Regions from separate parts of the Comamonas sp. MYb396 genome, predicted to be linked through region 2. Evidence: predicted binding sites of a transcription regulator. Region 2 holds the regulator's gene; each other region holds the start of a gene.
The links. The regulator sigma-54, encoded in region 2, starts transcription at its own class of promoters, with help from an activator protein. The targets are predictions, from matches to a motif close to TGGCANGNAANCTGCTTT.

Region 1: the regulator sigma-54 is predicted to act here: its motif matches at 1,150-1,167, upstream of WH265_RS08675 (pilin).
Region 3: the regulator sigma-54 is predicted to act here: its motif matches at 1,560-1,577, upstream of WH265_RS24020 (TorF family putative porin).
Region 4: the regulator sigma-54 is predicted to act here: its motif matches at 1,729-1,746, upstream of WH265_RS09770 (ammonium transporter).

The regions. Positions count from the first base shown of each region.
Region 1 covers NZ_JBBGYU010000003.1:193,881-196,985, reverse strand. Annotated here, with positions in the region: gene WH265_RS08680 (FHA domain-containing protein) at 249-929, shown strand; gene WH265_RS08675 (pilin) at 1,246-1,662, shown strand; gene WH265_RS08670 (hypothetical protein) at 1,697-3,105, shown strand, end outside.
Region 2 covers NZ_JBBGYU010000011.1:15,087-18,191, forward strand. Annotated here, with positions in the region: gene lptB (LPS export ABC transporter ATP-binding protein) at 1-509, shown strand, start outside; gene WH265_RS21325 (RNA polymerase factor sigma-54) at 615-2,222, shown strand; gene WH265_RS21330 (aspartyl/asparaginyl beta-hydroxylase domain-containing protein) at 2,299-3,105, opposite strand, start outside.
Region 3 covers NZ_JBBGYU010000017.1:4,319-7,423, reverse strand. Annotated here, with positions in the region: gene WH265_RS24030 (ammonium transporter) at 1-325, opposite strand, end outside; gene glnK (P-II family nitrogen regulator) at 391-729, opposite strand; gene WH265_RS24020 (TorF family putative porin) at 773-1,504, opposite strand; partial or broken gene WH265_RS24015 (magnesium chelatase domain-containing protein) at 1,832-2,083, shown strand.
Region 4 covers NZ_JBBGYU010000003.1:450,646-453,750, reverse strand. Annotated here, with positions in the region: gene WH265_RS09775 (FAD-binding oxidoreductase) at 122-1,549, shown strand; gene WH265_RS09770 (ammonium transporter) at 1,794-3,026, shown strand.

The DNA of each region.
Region 1 (3,105 bases), on a different contig from region 2:
CCAACACAAAGCGCCTTCGGGCGCTTTTTGCATTTCTACGCCGGGCTGCAGAGAGGGTGCATCGTCAAGGGGAAAGAGCGCCTGCAGCAGCCAACGCATTGATCGGCATCAGTCATCAAGGGGAATCAAGGGTAAACCCGTAACTAAAATCCGGTAGCACCCAACACATCGTGATCCTTTGTCAACCGCGTATCGAAAGTGTCATTTGTATAGCTTATGTGCATATAATCGTGACGAGGTTTATCAATATGCCAAGACTCATAGTTTCATTAGATGGAGTGGTGATCCAGGACTACATGCTGACGGAGTCCAGGGCCACCCTGGGGCGCCGTTCCACCAACGACATCGTGCTGACCGACATGGCGGTCAGCGGCGAGCATGTGGCCTTCACCTATGAGAAGAAGATCGGCATCGTCGTCGTCGAAGACCTGGGCAGCACCAATGGCACCAAGGTCAACGGCTTGAAGGTGCGCCGCCAGGTGCTGCAAAGCGGTGACCTGCTGGACATCGGCAAATGCCGCATCCGCTTTTTGATGAACTCTCTCGTGCCCGAAAGCCATTACATGCATGCCAGCGAAGCCGGCAGCCTGACGGCCAAGCCCGCCCATGCCGACCACGGCGAAGACAGCCCCACGGTCCCCGCCGACTTCCCCCCTGCCGAAGAGCAGCCCTACACCCCCAGCCCCTACCTGCGCGCCGTCAGCGGCGCCAGCGAAGACATCATCCTGTCCAAGGTCGTCACCACTGTTGGCCGCCCTGGGATCGCTGTTGCTGCGCTGACCAAGCGCGGCAAGGGCTATATCGCCACCAAGGTTGACGGCTCGGCCGATGTGGTGCTCAATGGCCAGGCGCTCAATGGCGTGGGGCTGTCGATGCACAAGGGGGATAGGATTGAGCTGGCGGGGATGGCTTATGAGTTTTTGGGGTAGGCTGCGTCTAGCAGCTTAGGTTGGCTCACCTTAGACAATGGCACCTGCGGGTGCCATTTTTTGTTGGTTCTTCGCGGATTCACCGTACAGCGCTATCGGTCGAGGTGACAAAAATGACAGAACGCATAGCGGGGTGACATTTATGAACGTCTTCCACAATAAGTTAACAAAACGCCGCATTTTTGTCAGCGCGGGCCGCGCCCTGCAGGCGCTGAGAAGTTGGCACAGCACTTGCTGTCTACACCACACGCCAAGTCAGTTCGACAAGGCTACCTAATCACTGGTTACATAGAGAGGATTCAACATGCTGCGTACTATGCAAAAGGGTTTCACCCTGATCGAACTGATGATCGTTGTGGCGATTATCGGTATTTTGGCTGCTATCGCTCTGCCTGCTTACCAAGACTACACCATCCGTACGCAAGTGTCGGAAGGTCCGGTTTTGATGGGCGGTGCCAAGAATGGTGTTATCGATTTTTGGTCTGAACGCGGTCGCTTTCCTGCTAGCAATGGTTCCGCTGGCGTAGCTGCCGCAGGATCGATTCGTGGCTCATATGTGACGCAGGTCCTCGTTAAAGCTAATGGTGTTATTGAAGCGACCTACGGCAACAAAGTCAATAGCAAGGTTGCCACAGGTACGTGCTCTATCACGCCCACTGATGCAGGCGGCAGTGTCACTTGGAAGGGAACTTGCAGCTTCGCTGAAAAGTACCGTGCTTCCGCATTCCGTTGATACTTTCTTAGTATAATTCCTAAAAGCCCGACATATGTCGGGCTTTTTTTATGACTACATTATGAGTATTGGTTCGGTGAAAATACGTCTTATTCCTCTTGGTATTTTGATTACTGGAATCACCATTGCATTTCTCCTTTACAAACAGGCAGAAGGAATGATGTGGGGCTTTGATGACTATATCAACTTACGCGGACTAGCGGACGTGAGTTCACGCGATGGCCTGATTGATTTTCTATTTGGTGGAGTGGCGGGGCCTGGTGGGCGCGTTATTTCCCTTGTAACATTTTTGGCGAACTATGCTGACTGGCCGAAGAATCCATGGGGGTTTTCAAAAACTACTCTAATTCTCCATTGCGTCAATGGGATGTTGATTTTTCTATTTATTCGAAGACTCTATCAAAAAGATAGCGTTTTGAGTAACCTGTCTTCCTACATGAGTGCACTAGGAGCAATTTTGTGGTTGCTATTACCTATTCATGCTAGCGGCATTTTGTTGCCAGTACAGCGCATGACGCATGTGTCAGCTTTTTTTGTGCTGTTGACCTTGTATGGTTATGTTCTTGTTAGAGATAAAAATACGCACTCTATTCCTTCAGTTTTAAATATATTTTTTATAAGTGCACTGCTGCTTATTGGTGGCTTATTGGCTTATTTTTCTAAAGAAAATGGTGTGATGGTTGCAACATTGGTTGCATTGGTTGAGTTTTTCTTTTTCATTGATAAAAAGTCGTGGAGTAGTGCGGGGCGTGGAAGAAAAATTTTGTGGGCGGCATGGCTATCAATCGCAGGATTAATTGTTACCCTACTTTTATTTGTGCATCTTTATATTAGCTGGGATGGTATTCAGAATAATTATAAATTCAATAGAGATTTCTCTCTTTCTGAAAGGCTGGCAAGTGAATCAATAATCCTTTGGGAGTACATGCGGCAATCATTTTTGCCGCGTACTTTTCTACTAGGCCCGTACCATGATGGTCATTCTGTATATTCTTGGAGCATGTTGTTGCCATATATAGCTGCCGCGGCTTGGCTTGCAGTGATAGGTGGTGGAGTATTTCTGTTTTCCCGCGTCAAAAATGAGTTCCAAAAAAACATATTAAAATATACATTATTTGCTGTATTTTGGTTTCTTGGTTGTCATCAGATTGAGTCGACATTCATACCGTTGGAGTTATATTTTGAGCATCGAAACTACTTGGCGGTATTGGGTTTTTGTTTTTTGCTGATTTATATATTTTTCGGCCTTTTGAAATTCTATGAAAAGAGAATTGTTGTAGTGCTTTTAGGTGTGCTGTATTTTATATTTATTATAATAACTCTTCAGCAAATAACAAAATTATGGGGTTCACCATTTGTCGCTAACGAAGTTTGGCGAATTAGTAATCCTGGCTCAACCAGAGCTCAACAATCTGCGGTTAATGACCTTTTAACTCTTCACAG
Region 2 (3,105 bases):
TGGGCCTGTCCTACCTGCCGCAGGAAGCCTCGATCTTTCGCAAGCTCAGCGTGCAGGACAATGTGCGCGCCGTGCTGGAGCTGCAAAAGGATGAGCATGGCAAGCCGCTCTCGCGCGCCGAGGTCGAGCGCCAGCTCACCGCGCTGCTGCAGGAGCTGCGGGTCGAGCACCTGCGCGAGTCACCGTCGGTGGCGCTGTCCGGCGGTGAGCGCCGCCGCGTCGAGATCGCCCGTGCACTGGCCACCCAGCCCCGTTTCATCTTGCTCGACGAGCCCTTCGCCGGCATCGACCCCATCGCCGTGATCGAGATCCAGCGCATTGTCGCCTTCCTCAAGGAGCGCGGCATTGGCGTGCTGATCACCGACCACAATGTGCGCGAAACCCTGGGTATCTGTGACCATGCCTGCATCATCAGCGATGGCAAGGTGCTGGCCGCCGGGACGCCGCAAGAGATTGTGGAGAACGCAGAGGTCCGGAGGGTGTATCTGGGTGAACATTTCCGTATGTGACACCGCACGCCTTGGCGGGCGTGCCAGCCAAGCTACCGACCCGCGTTGCGGGCCCGGTAGGGCTGATCTGTTGCCAACTGCCGCAGCCGCTGCAAAGGCGCAGCCATGATGCCGTCGCTGTCGCTGCGCGTATCGCAGAATCTGACCCTGACGCCCCAGCTGCAGCAGTCGATTCGCCTGTTGCAGCTGTCCACGCAGGAGCTGACGCAGGAAGTCGAGCAGATGCTCGACGAAAACCCGTTTCTGGAGCGTGAGGGCGAAGAGGCAACCGAGGCCGAAGCCGGTAAAGAAGCCGCTGAATCTGCCGAAGCTGCAGAAGCAGCCGACAAGGTTGCCGATACTGCTGCCAGCGCCGACACCAACAACAGCAGCGATTTCGAGCCCGGAACCTCCGACCAGCCGCTGGATTTTGCTGCGGGCAAGGAAACCGGCGTCGATGCCGAGGCCGCTGCCGGCGATTCGGCATCGGACTGGGAAGAGTGGGGCGGCGATCTGCCCGCCCGCTCCAGCGCAGGCGATGACGACGACGAGACGCCGATGTCCGACCGGCGCAGCGAGCACCTGAGCCTGCAGGATGTGCTGCACCGCCAGGCCTTGTCGCTGCGCCTGTGCCAGGAAGACCGGGCCGCACTCTACTTTCTGATCGAATCGCTGAACGACGACGGCTACCTCGAAGAAACGCTGGCCGAGCTCGCGCAAAGCTTTGGCGATGCCTCGGACCCCGAGCGCTACGAGGCGCTGCTGCACCACCTGACCGTGGCGCTGCGCTTGCTGCAAAGCCTGGAGCCGATTGGTGTGGGCGCGCGCAACCTGTCCGAGTGCATGCAGCTGCAGATCAAGGCCCAGCAGCGCCTCTTGGATGAAGAGGGCTCGGACACGCCCGAGGCCGATGCGCTGGCGCTGGAGACTGCCTTGCTGGTCTGCCAGGAGTCCCTTGATCTGCTGGCGCGCCGTGATGTGCGCAAGCTGGTGCAGCTGACCGGCTGTAACGAGGCGGCGGTGCGCAGCGCGCTGGCGCTGATCGCCAAGCTCGAACCCCGCCCCGGCCGGCCCTATGCCGATGTGGACCGCAACACCATCATCCCCGATGTCATCGTGCGACCCAGCAATGAGCGCGGCCTGCCGGTGCCCGGTTTCAGCGTGCAGCTCAATGCCGAGGTGATGCCGCGCCTGCGCGTGCAGGATGTCTACGCCAATGCCTTGCGCAGCCACAAGGGCAGCGAAGGCCATGGCGCGCTGCAGCAGCGGCTGCAGGAGGCGCGCTGGTTCATCAAGAACATCCAGCAGCGCTTTGACACCATCTTGCGCGTCTCGCAGGCCATCGTCGAGCGCCAGCGCAATTTCTTTGTGCATGGCGAGCTGGCGATGCGCCCCATGGTGCTGCGCGAGATTGCCGATGAGCTGGGCCTGCACGAATCCACCATCAGCCGCGTGACGACGGCCAAGTACATGGCCACGCCGCAGGGCACGTTTGAGCTCAAGTACTTTTTTGGCTCGGGCCTGGGCACCGAGACAGGCGGCAGCGCGTCGAGCACGGCCGTCAAGGCGCTGATCAAGCAGCTGCTGGACGAGGAAAGCGCGAAGAAGCCGCTGTCGGATGCAAAAATCGCCGATCTGCTGCAGGCCCAGGGCATTGAATGCGCGCGCCGCACGGTGGCCAAGTACCGCGAGGCGATGCGCATCCCGCCGGCCAGCCTGCGCAAGGCGCTGTAAACGCAAGCAGCCCGGGCCCATAAAAAAACCGCAGTTGCGTTATGCACTGCGGTTTTTGCTTTCGGATGGCGCCGTTTTACTTCGGCCACAGCCACCAGATGAACAAGGCCAGTACGGCCAGCATCAGGCCGAACTTGGTGAGCTTGTAGGCGGTCTTGTTCCAGGCCTTGAAGCGGCGGCGGTACTGGCCCATGTAGAACGAGATCTTGAAGATGCGGCTGATGAAGCCGCGCGGATCGCCTTCGTTGTTGGGCGAGCTGGCAGCAGCCACCACATGCGTGCCCAGCCAGCGGTTGAGCCACTGTGCAAAGCCATTGGTCATCGGGCGCTCGACATCGCAGAACAGCACGATGCGGTTGCCTTCGGAGCCGTTCTCGGCCCAGTGCATAAAGGTCTCGTCAAAGATCACGCCTTCGCCCTCGCGCCAGCTGTAGGGCGTGCCATCGACCTCGATCATGCAGCGGTCATCATTGGGCGCCAGCACGGCGAGGTGGTAGCGCAGCGAGCCGGCATAGGGATCGCGGTGCAGGTTGAGCTTGGCGCCGGGTGGCAGCTCGGCAAACATGGCGGCCTTGATGCCGGGGATGGACTGCACCAGCGCCGTGGTCTTGGGGCACAGCTCCATCGCAGACGGGTGGGCCTGGCCATACCACTTCAGGTAGAAGCGCTTCCAGCCGGTCTTGAAGAAGGAGTTGAAGCCCGCGTCGTCGTTGTTGGCCGCCGCCTTGATCTGCATGGCCTGGTGCAGGCCGATGGCCTCTTCGCGGATCTCGCGCCAGTGGGCCTGCAGTGGGGCCAGGTCGGGGAAGGTGCTGGTGGGCAGGTAGGGCGTGCGCGGTACCTTGCTGAACATCAGCATGAACACATTGAACGGCGCCGTGAA
Region 3 (3,105 bases), on a different contig from region 2:
GGAACACCTTGCCGAAGTCGCCAAAGAAGTTGCCTTCACCGGAGAAGGTCAGCGAGTAGCCGTAGATGGTCCACAGCACGGTGATCAGCGAGAAGATCGTGAACACCTGGGCCAGCACCGACAGCATGTTCTTGCTGCGCACCAGACCGCCATAGAACAGCGCCAGACCCGGGATGACCATCAGGATCACCAGCATGGTCGAGGTCATGATCCAGGCGGTATCGCCTGCATTCAGAACGGGAGCTGCCGCATCGGCCGCAGCCGCGTTGCCCGCAGTGGCCAGTGCCACTGCCGCCAGCCCTGCCAAGGAAAGAAGTCGTCTCATGTTGTTCACACCTTCAAGATAAATTGGCTTGTTGCGCGCGCCTTGCCAGCGCGGAGCGCTGTTTTTTAGATCGCGTTCGGGCCGGTTTCGCCGGTACGGATACGCACCACCTGCTCCAGCGGCGAGACAAAGATCTTGCCGTCGCCGATCTTGCCGGTGCGCGCTGCGTTCTCGATGGCCTCGATCACCCGGTCCACCAGGTCCTCGGCCACCGCAATCTCCAGCTTCACCTTGGGCAGGAAGTCCACCACGTACTCGGCGCCTCGGTACAGCTCGGTATGGCCCTTCTGACGGCCAAAGCCCTTGACCTCGCTCACCGTGATGCCTTGCACCCCAATATCGGACAGCGCCTCACGCACTTCATCGAGCTTGAAGGGCTTGATCACCGCCACTACCAGTTTCATGTTCATAGTCTCTCCTGTCGTCACTTATTGCAGCGGCGCTGCATCAAAAAGCCTTGGTCAGCGACACGATCGCGCGACCCTTGTTCACAAAGCCAAAGGCACCCGTCTTGTTGGCGCCCACCCAGGCGGCGCTCAGCGAGAAGCCGTCACCCAGGTCGTAGGCACCGCCCACGCTGTAGTCCAGGTAGTTGGGCACGCCCAGGTCCTTGATGTCGCTCGAAAAGCGCGTGTAGCCCACGGCCAGCTTCAAGGTCGTCTTGGGCGCCACTTCCTGGGCAAATGCCACATTCAGGTAACCGGTGTTGCGGCCCTTGTACGTGCTGTCGTACTTGGTGCCGGCCCAGCCAAAGTAATCCTTCGACACGGTGTGCGAGTACTTCACGGTCACGGGACCCAAGGTGCCCGAGCCATACAGTTCGGTGGTGTTGCCCAGCGTGTTGCCGGGGTAGACATAGGTCAGCAGACCCACATCCCAGTCCACATCAGCGGCCTTGAACTTGTAGCCACCGTAGAAATCCATCTCCAGCTTGTTGTTGTCGAGCCAGTCGACGGTGGAGTTCCAGTTCCCCACATAAAAGCCGCTGTCGCCAAAGGCGTAGTCGACCCCTCCCTGGAGTGCGGGCTTGACCCATTGGGCACTAGAGGACTTCTGGTCCTGACCGCGGAACTTGTAGTTCGTGGTCACGCTCACATTGGCGGTCAGCTGCGCGCTTGCCACCATTGGCAGCGCCAGGAACGCTGCACCCGCCACCACCATCCAGCCTCTGTTGCTCATTGCCATTGCCACACTCCTTGTTGATGAATTCGACCCATCCGTTTGTGGCAAGCACAATGCACAGAGCGTGCCAAACCCAGCGCTACCCGCTGCGTTGCGCGCACCAGACAAGCGCAGCGCGCTATATTTTTTTGCAAATGCTTACGTTCTGAGCCGCCACAGGGCGGGCGGGGGCGCGGGATGGCAGGCCGGCGCCGCCGCCACGCCGGCCCCGGGCTGTCGCCACTTGTTGCTGCCAGCGACTTTTGCGATGCTGGTGGCAGCCGTGCCTCCAAGAGGTGCTTCGCAATGCACCAAAAAGGTGCAAAACCACAAGGAAGCCCGCCCATGAGTCTCGCCGTGGTGCACAGCCGGGCCCTGGTCGGGCTCACCGGCCATCCCGTCAGTGTTGAAGTCCATCTGGCCAATGGCCTGCCCAGCTTTACCCTGGTCGGCCTGGCCGATCTGGAAGTGAAGGAAGCGCGCGAGCGCGTGCGCTCGGCGCTGCAAAACAGCGGGCTGGAGTTTCCGCACAACAAGCGCATCACCGTCAACCTGGCACCGGCCGATCTGCCCAAGGAGTCGGAACGATATAAGTTGCGTAACACTTGCTTAATAACATTAGCCCGCATGTGCACTGCACATTTGTAAAGCAAGTGATGCAGCCACTTGCTTCAATTTCGCAGAAATATTTTTGAAGGTAGCAACGACGATCGTTGAAGGCGCTACTTGCTACGCCGAACATACAAACAAAGCGCTTTCGAGTGGCCTTCAGAACGTATAGACACTCGTCATTAATTAGCTGCTGCACCACCTTCTCAGATATGAACACGTACAGCCTGTTCAGTGTGGCCAGCATCTCGCGGCCAAAGTTTCGCAAGGGGTTCCCACGCCGTTGGCAGAGGAAATGAACCCTGCGTTTGGCGTCATAACAACAGCCACAGCCAACGTGAGCACACGTGTTTCACTTCGCCCGCGTTTTCGACTAATATCGGGGCATGATCGGGCATGAGCCTCCTCGATCTTTAAACATACATTGAGGTCCGCGTAGCACTGCCCACGGTCGGCTTATAAAGAGCAAGTAGTGGGAAAGTTAGGTAGCGGCTAACTATTTGGACAACTTAGTTGTCGTCCATTTTTGAGATCGGCTCACGAGCACTTTAGCTCCTGTCCGTGATGTGTAAGCGCCAGGCGACTCTGTTTTCCTGAACGCGACTAGAAAGCCAGATCCGTTGATCTGGCTTTCGCCTTTAGATCCCTGCGTTTACTATGCAGATTAATTCGTTGATAGGATGGATGATCCCACTGACTAAGTGCATCAGCGAACCTAATGCTGCAGCAATGTGCATTTGCGGTCAACAAAAGGATGGATCACTATGGCAACGCACAGTCAATCCAAGACCTCGCGACTAGATCCATCTTCTACCCCAGAGCCAGTAGGCTACGAACTAGACGATGGACCTCTGAGCGAGGCCCAAATCCAAGCGATCCAGAAGTTGGCCGACCAGCAAGCGTTTACTGGAGCGTCTATCCGCGAAAGTAGCCTTTTGTCAGCCAAGCTTTCGGTAAGCAACTTCCGAGACGATCTCATGAACGGGTCATCGCGTTGATTGACGATCCCG
Region 4 (3,105 bases), on a different contig from region 2:
CCCAACGGCATCCCAGGCTGTAACTACAGGCCAGGGATGCCTTTTTTTGCTCTACTGACCGAGCAGGTTTTGCTGCTGGCAGACCGCGCCCGGCAGGCAAATCGGCCGACAATAGCGGGCTATGACTACCTCTAGCACCGACAACGCGGCAGCCGCTCCTGCGGCGGCTTTCTGGACCGATCTTGAGCAAGCGGTGGGCCCCAACGGCTTTTCGCGCGGCGCGGGCGCCATCCCCGAGAAGTACTGGACCGACTGGAGCGGAACCCCGCCGGTGCCGCCGCTGGCGCTGCTGCGCCCGCGCAGCACCGAAGAGGTCAGTGCCTTGCTGCGCATCTGCCATGCCCACCGGGTGCCGGTGGTGCCCCAGGGCGGGCTGACGGGCCTGGCCGGCGCGGCCGTGCCAGTGGCCCAGGGCGTGGCGGTGGCTTTGGACCGCATGCAGCAGATCGAGGACGTGAATGCCCGCACCGGCCTGATGACGGTGCAGGCCGGCGTCACCCTGCAGACGGTGCAGGAAGCGGCCGTGGCGGCGGGCTGGGTGTTTGGCGTGGACCTGGGCGCGCGCGGCAGCTGCCAGATTGGTGGCAATGTCTCGACCAATGCGGGCGGCAATGGCGTGCTGCAAAACGGCATGATGCGCGAGCAGGTGCTGGGGCTGGAGGTGGTGCTGGCCGATGGCACGGTGCTGCCGATGCTGCGCCCCATGCTGAAGAACAACACCGGCTACGACCTCAAGCAGTTCTTTATCGGTGCCGAGGGCACCTTGGGCATCATCACCCGTGTGCTGCTGCGCCTGCGGCCCGCCCCGCAGGCCAAGGCCACCTGCATGGTGGCGCTGCCCGGCTTTGACGAGGCGCTGGCGGTGCTGGCGCGCATGCAGGCCCGTTTTGGCAACAGCGTGGCCGCGTTTGAGCTGATGTGGAGCGACTTTGTGCAGACCTCCATCCAGTGGCAAAAGCTGCAGCCGGCCTTTGACCAGCAGCACCCGCTGCAGGCGCTGATCGATGTGGATGGCAAGGACGAGGCTGCGCTGCGCGCTGCGGTGGAAGAGGCCTTGGGCGAGGCCATGGAGGCCGGTGAGGTGGTGGATGCAGTGATTGCGCAATCGAGCGAGCAGGCCAAAAGCCTGTGGAAGCTGCGCGAGGCACCCGCCGAGATGACCGCGCACATGCACCCTCCGGTGAACTTTGACGTCAGCCTGCCCCAGGTGGATATCGGCCGCTTTGCCGCCGCCTGCCGCGCCGCCTTTGATGCGCGCTGGCCCGGCCACCACAGCCTGTTCTTTGGCCATGTGGGCGACGGCAACCTGCACGTGACCACCGACAGCCAAACCATCCTTGGCGAGGACGAGGCGCTGGAAGCCGTGCTGTACGGCCTGGTGCAGCAGTTCCAGGGCAGCGTCTCGGCCGAGCATGGCATTGGCCTGCACAAGATGCCTTACCTGGGCTTTAGCCGTACGCCGCAGGAGTTGGCCGCCATGCGGGCGATCAAGCAGGCGCTCGATCCGCTGGGGCTGATGAACCCGGGCAAGGTGTTGGCGGCGGACTGAACCCCGCTTTAACCCCTTCCTACAGAACCGGCGCCTGCAGCGATGCAAGCGCCGGCTTTCTTTTGAGGGCTTGGTCCATCGCCCAGGGCACCGATGTGGTGCGATCGGGCTTTAGCTGGCAGCGCTGGCCACCCCTGCGCATGCCCGCAGGCCCCGTATCCAGGCGCTTTCCCGGCCCATGGCATAGAAACTGCTACCTTTTGAAACAAACCCGCAATGGATGACAACGTACAAAGGGGATGGCATGCAAATGGTGCAGATGGCTGCGATTGACAAGGCCGATACGGCCTGGCTCTTGGTCTCTACGGTGCTGGTGTTGCTGATGACACTGCCGGGCATTGCGCTCTTCTATGCCGGGCTGGTGCGGCGCAAGAACGTGGTCAACACGATGGTGGCCGTGTTTGCGGTGGCGGCCGTGGTGGCGCTCACCTGGTTTGCGCTGGGCTATTCGCTGGCCTTCAGCAAGTCCAGCGCCTGGCTGGGCGGGCTGGACCGGGCCTGGTTCTCATCGATGCGCCTGGATGCGGCAGCGGGCACCGTGTCGGTTAGCCACCTGGCGCCCCATCTGCCCGAGTCGCTCTATGCGCTGTTCCAGATGGCCTTTGCTGTCATCACCACCACCTTGATCATTGGCGCCGTGGTCGAGCGCATGCGCTTTTCGGCGCTGCTGCTGTTCTCGGGGCTGTGGAGCGTGCTGGTCTATGCGCCGGTGGCCCACTGGGTCTGGGAGAGCGATGGCTGGCTCAACAAGCTGGGCGCGCTGGACTTTGCCGGTGGCGCGGTGGTGCACGTCAATGCGGGCGTCTCGGCCCTCGTCTGCGCGGCCATGCTGGGCCGGCGCCAGGGCTATGGCCGCCAGGCCTTTGAGCCGCACAGCCTGGGCTGGACGGCGATGGGCGCCGCGCTGCTGCTGATTGGCTGGTTTGGCTTCAATGCCGGCTCGGCGCTGTCGGCCGATGGCCGTGCCGCGCTGGCGATGCTGGTGACCATGGTGGCGGCCGCTGCGGGCGCGCTGTCCTGGATGCTGGTCGAGTGGTGGGTGCGCGGCGCGCCCACCTTGCTGGGCGTGCTCTCTGGCCTGATTGGGGGGCTGGTGGCCATTACCCCGGCGGCCGGCTTTGTGCAGGTGGGCGGCGCGGTCGCCATTGGCCTTATTGCGGGCGTGGCCTGCTTTTGGGGCGCCACCTGGCTCAAGCGCCGCCTGGGTGTGGATGACTCGCTTGATGTGTTTGGCGTGCACGGCGTGGGCGGCATTGCCGGCTCGCTGCTCACCGCCTTGTTTGCCGACCGCGCCATTGCCGGTGTGGATGCGACCGTGCTCAACCAGCTGGTGGCCGTGGCGGCTGTGGCCGTCTACAGCGCAGCGGGCACCGCTATTTTGCTGACCATCATCCGGGTGCTGCTGCCTTTGCGGGTGACGGCGCAGCAGGAGCTGGATGGCTTGGACCAAAGCCTGCACCAGGAAAGCCAGCATTGAGAGTCGCTCACACGCCCCTGGATACGTCGTTGCAAACCCTTGTCGTACGCGGTGTACAGCCTACGGATTTGCGCCTCGT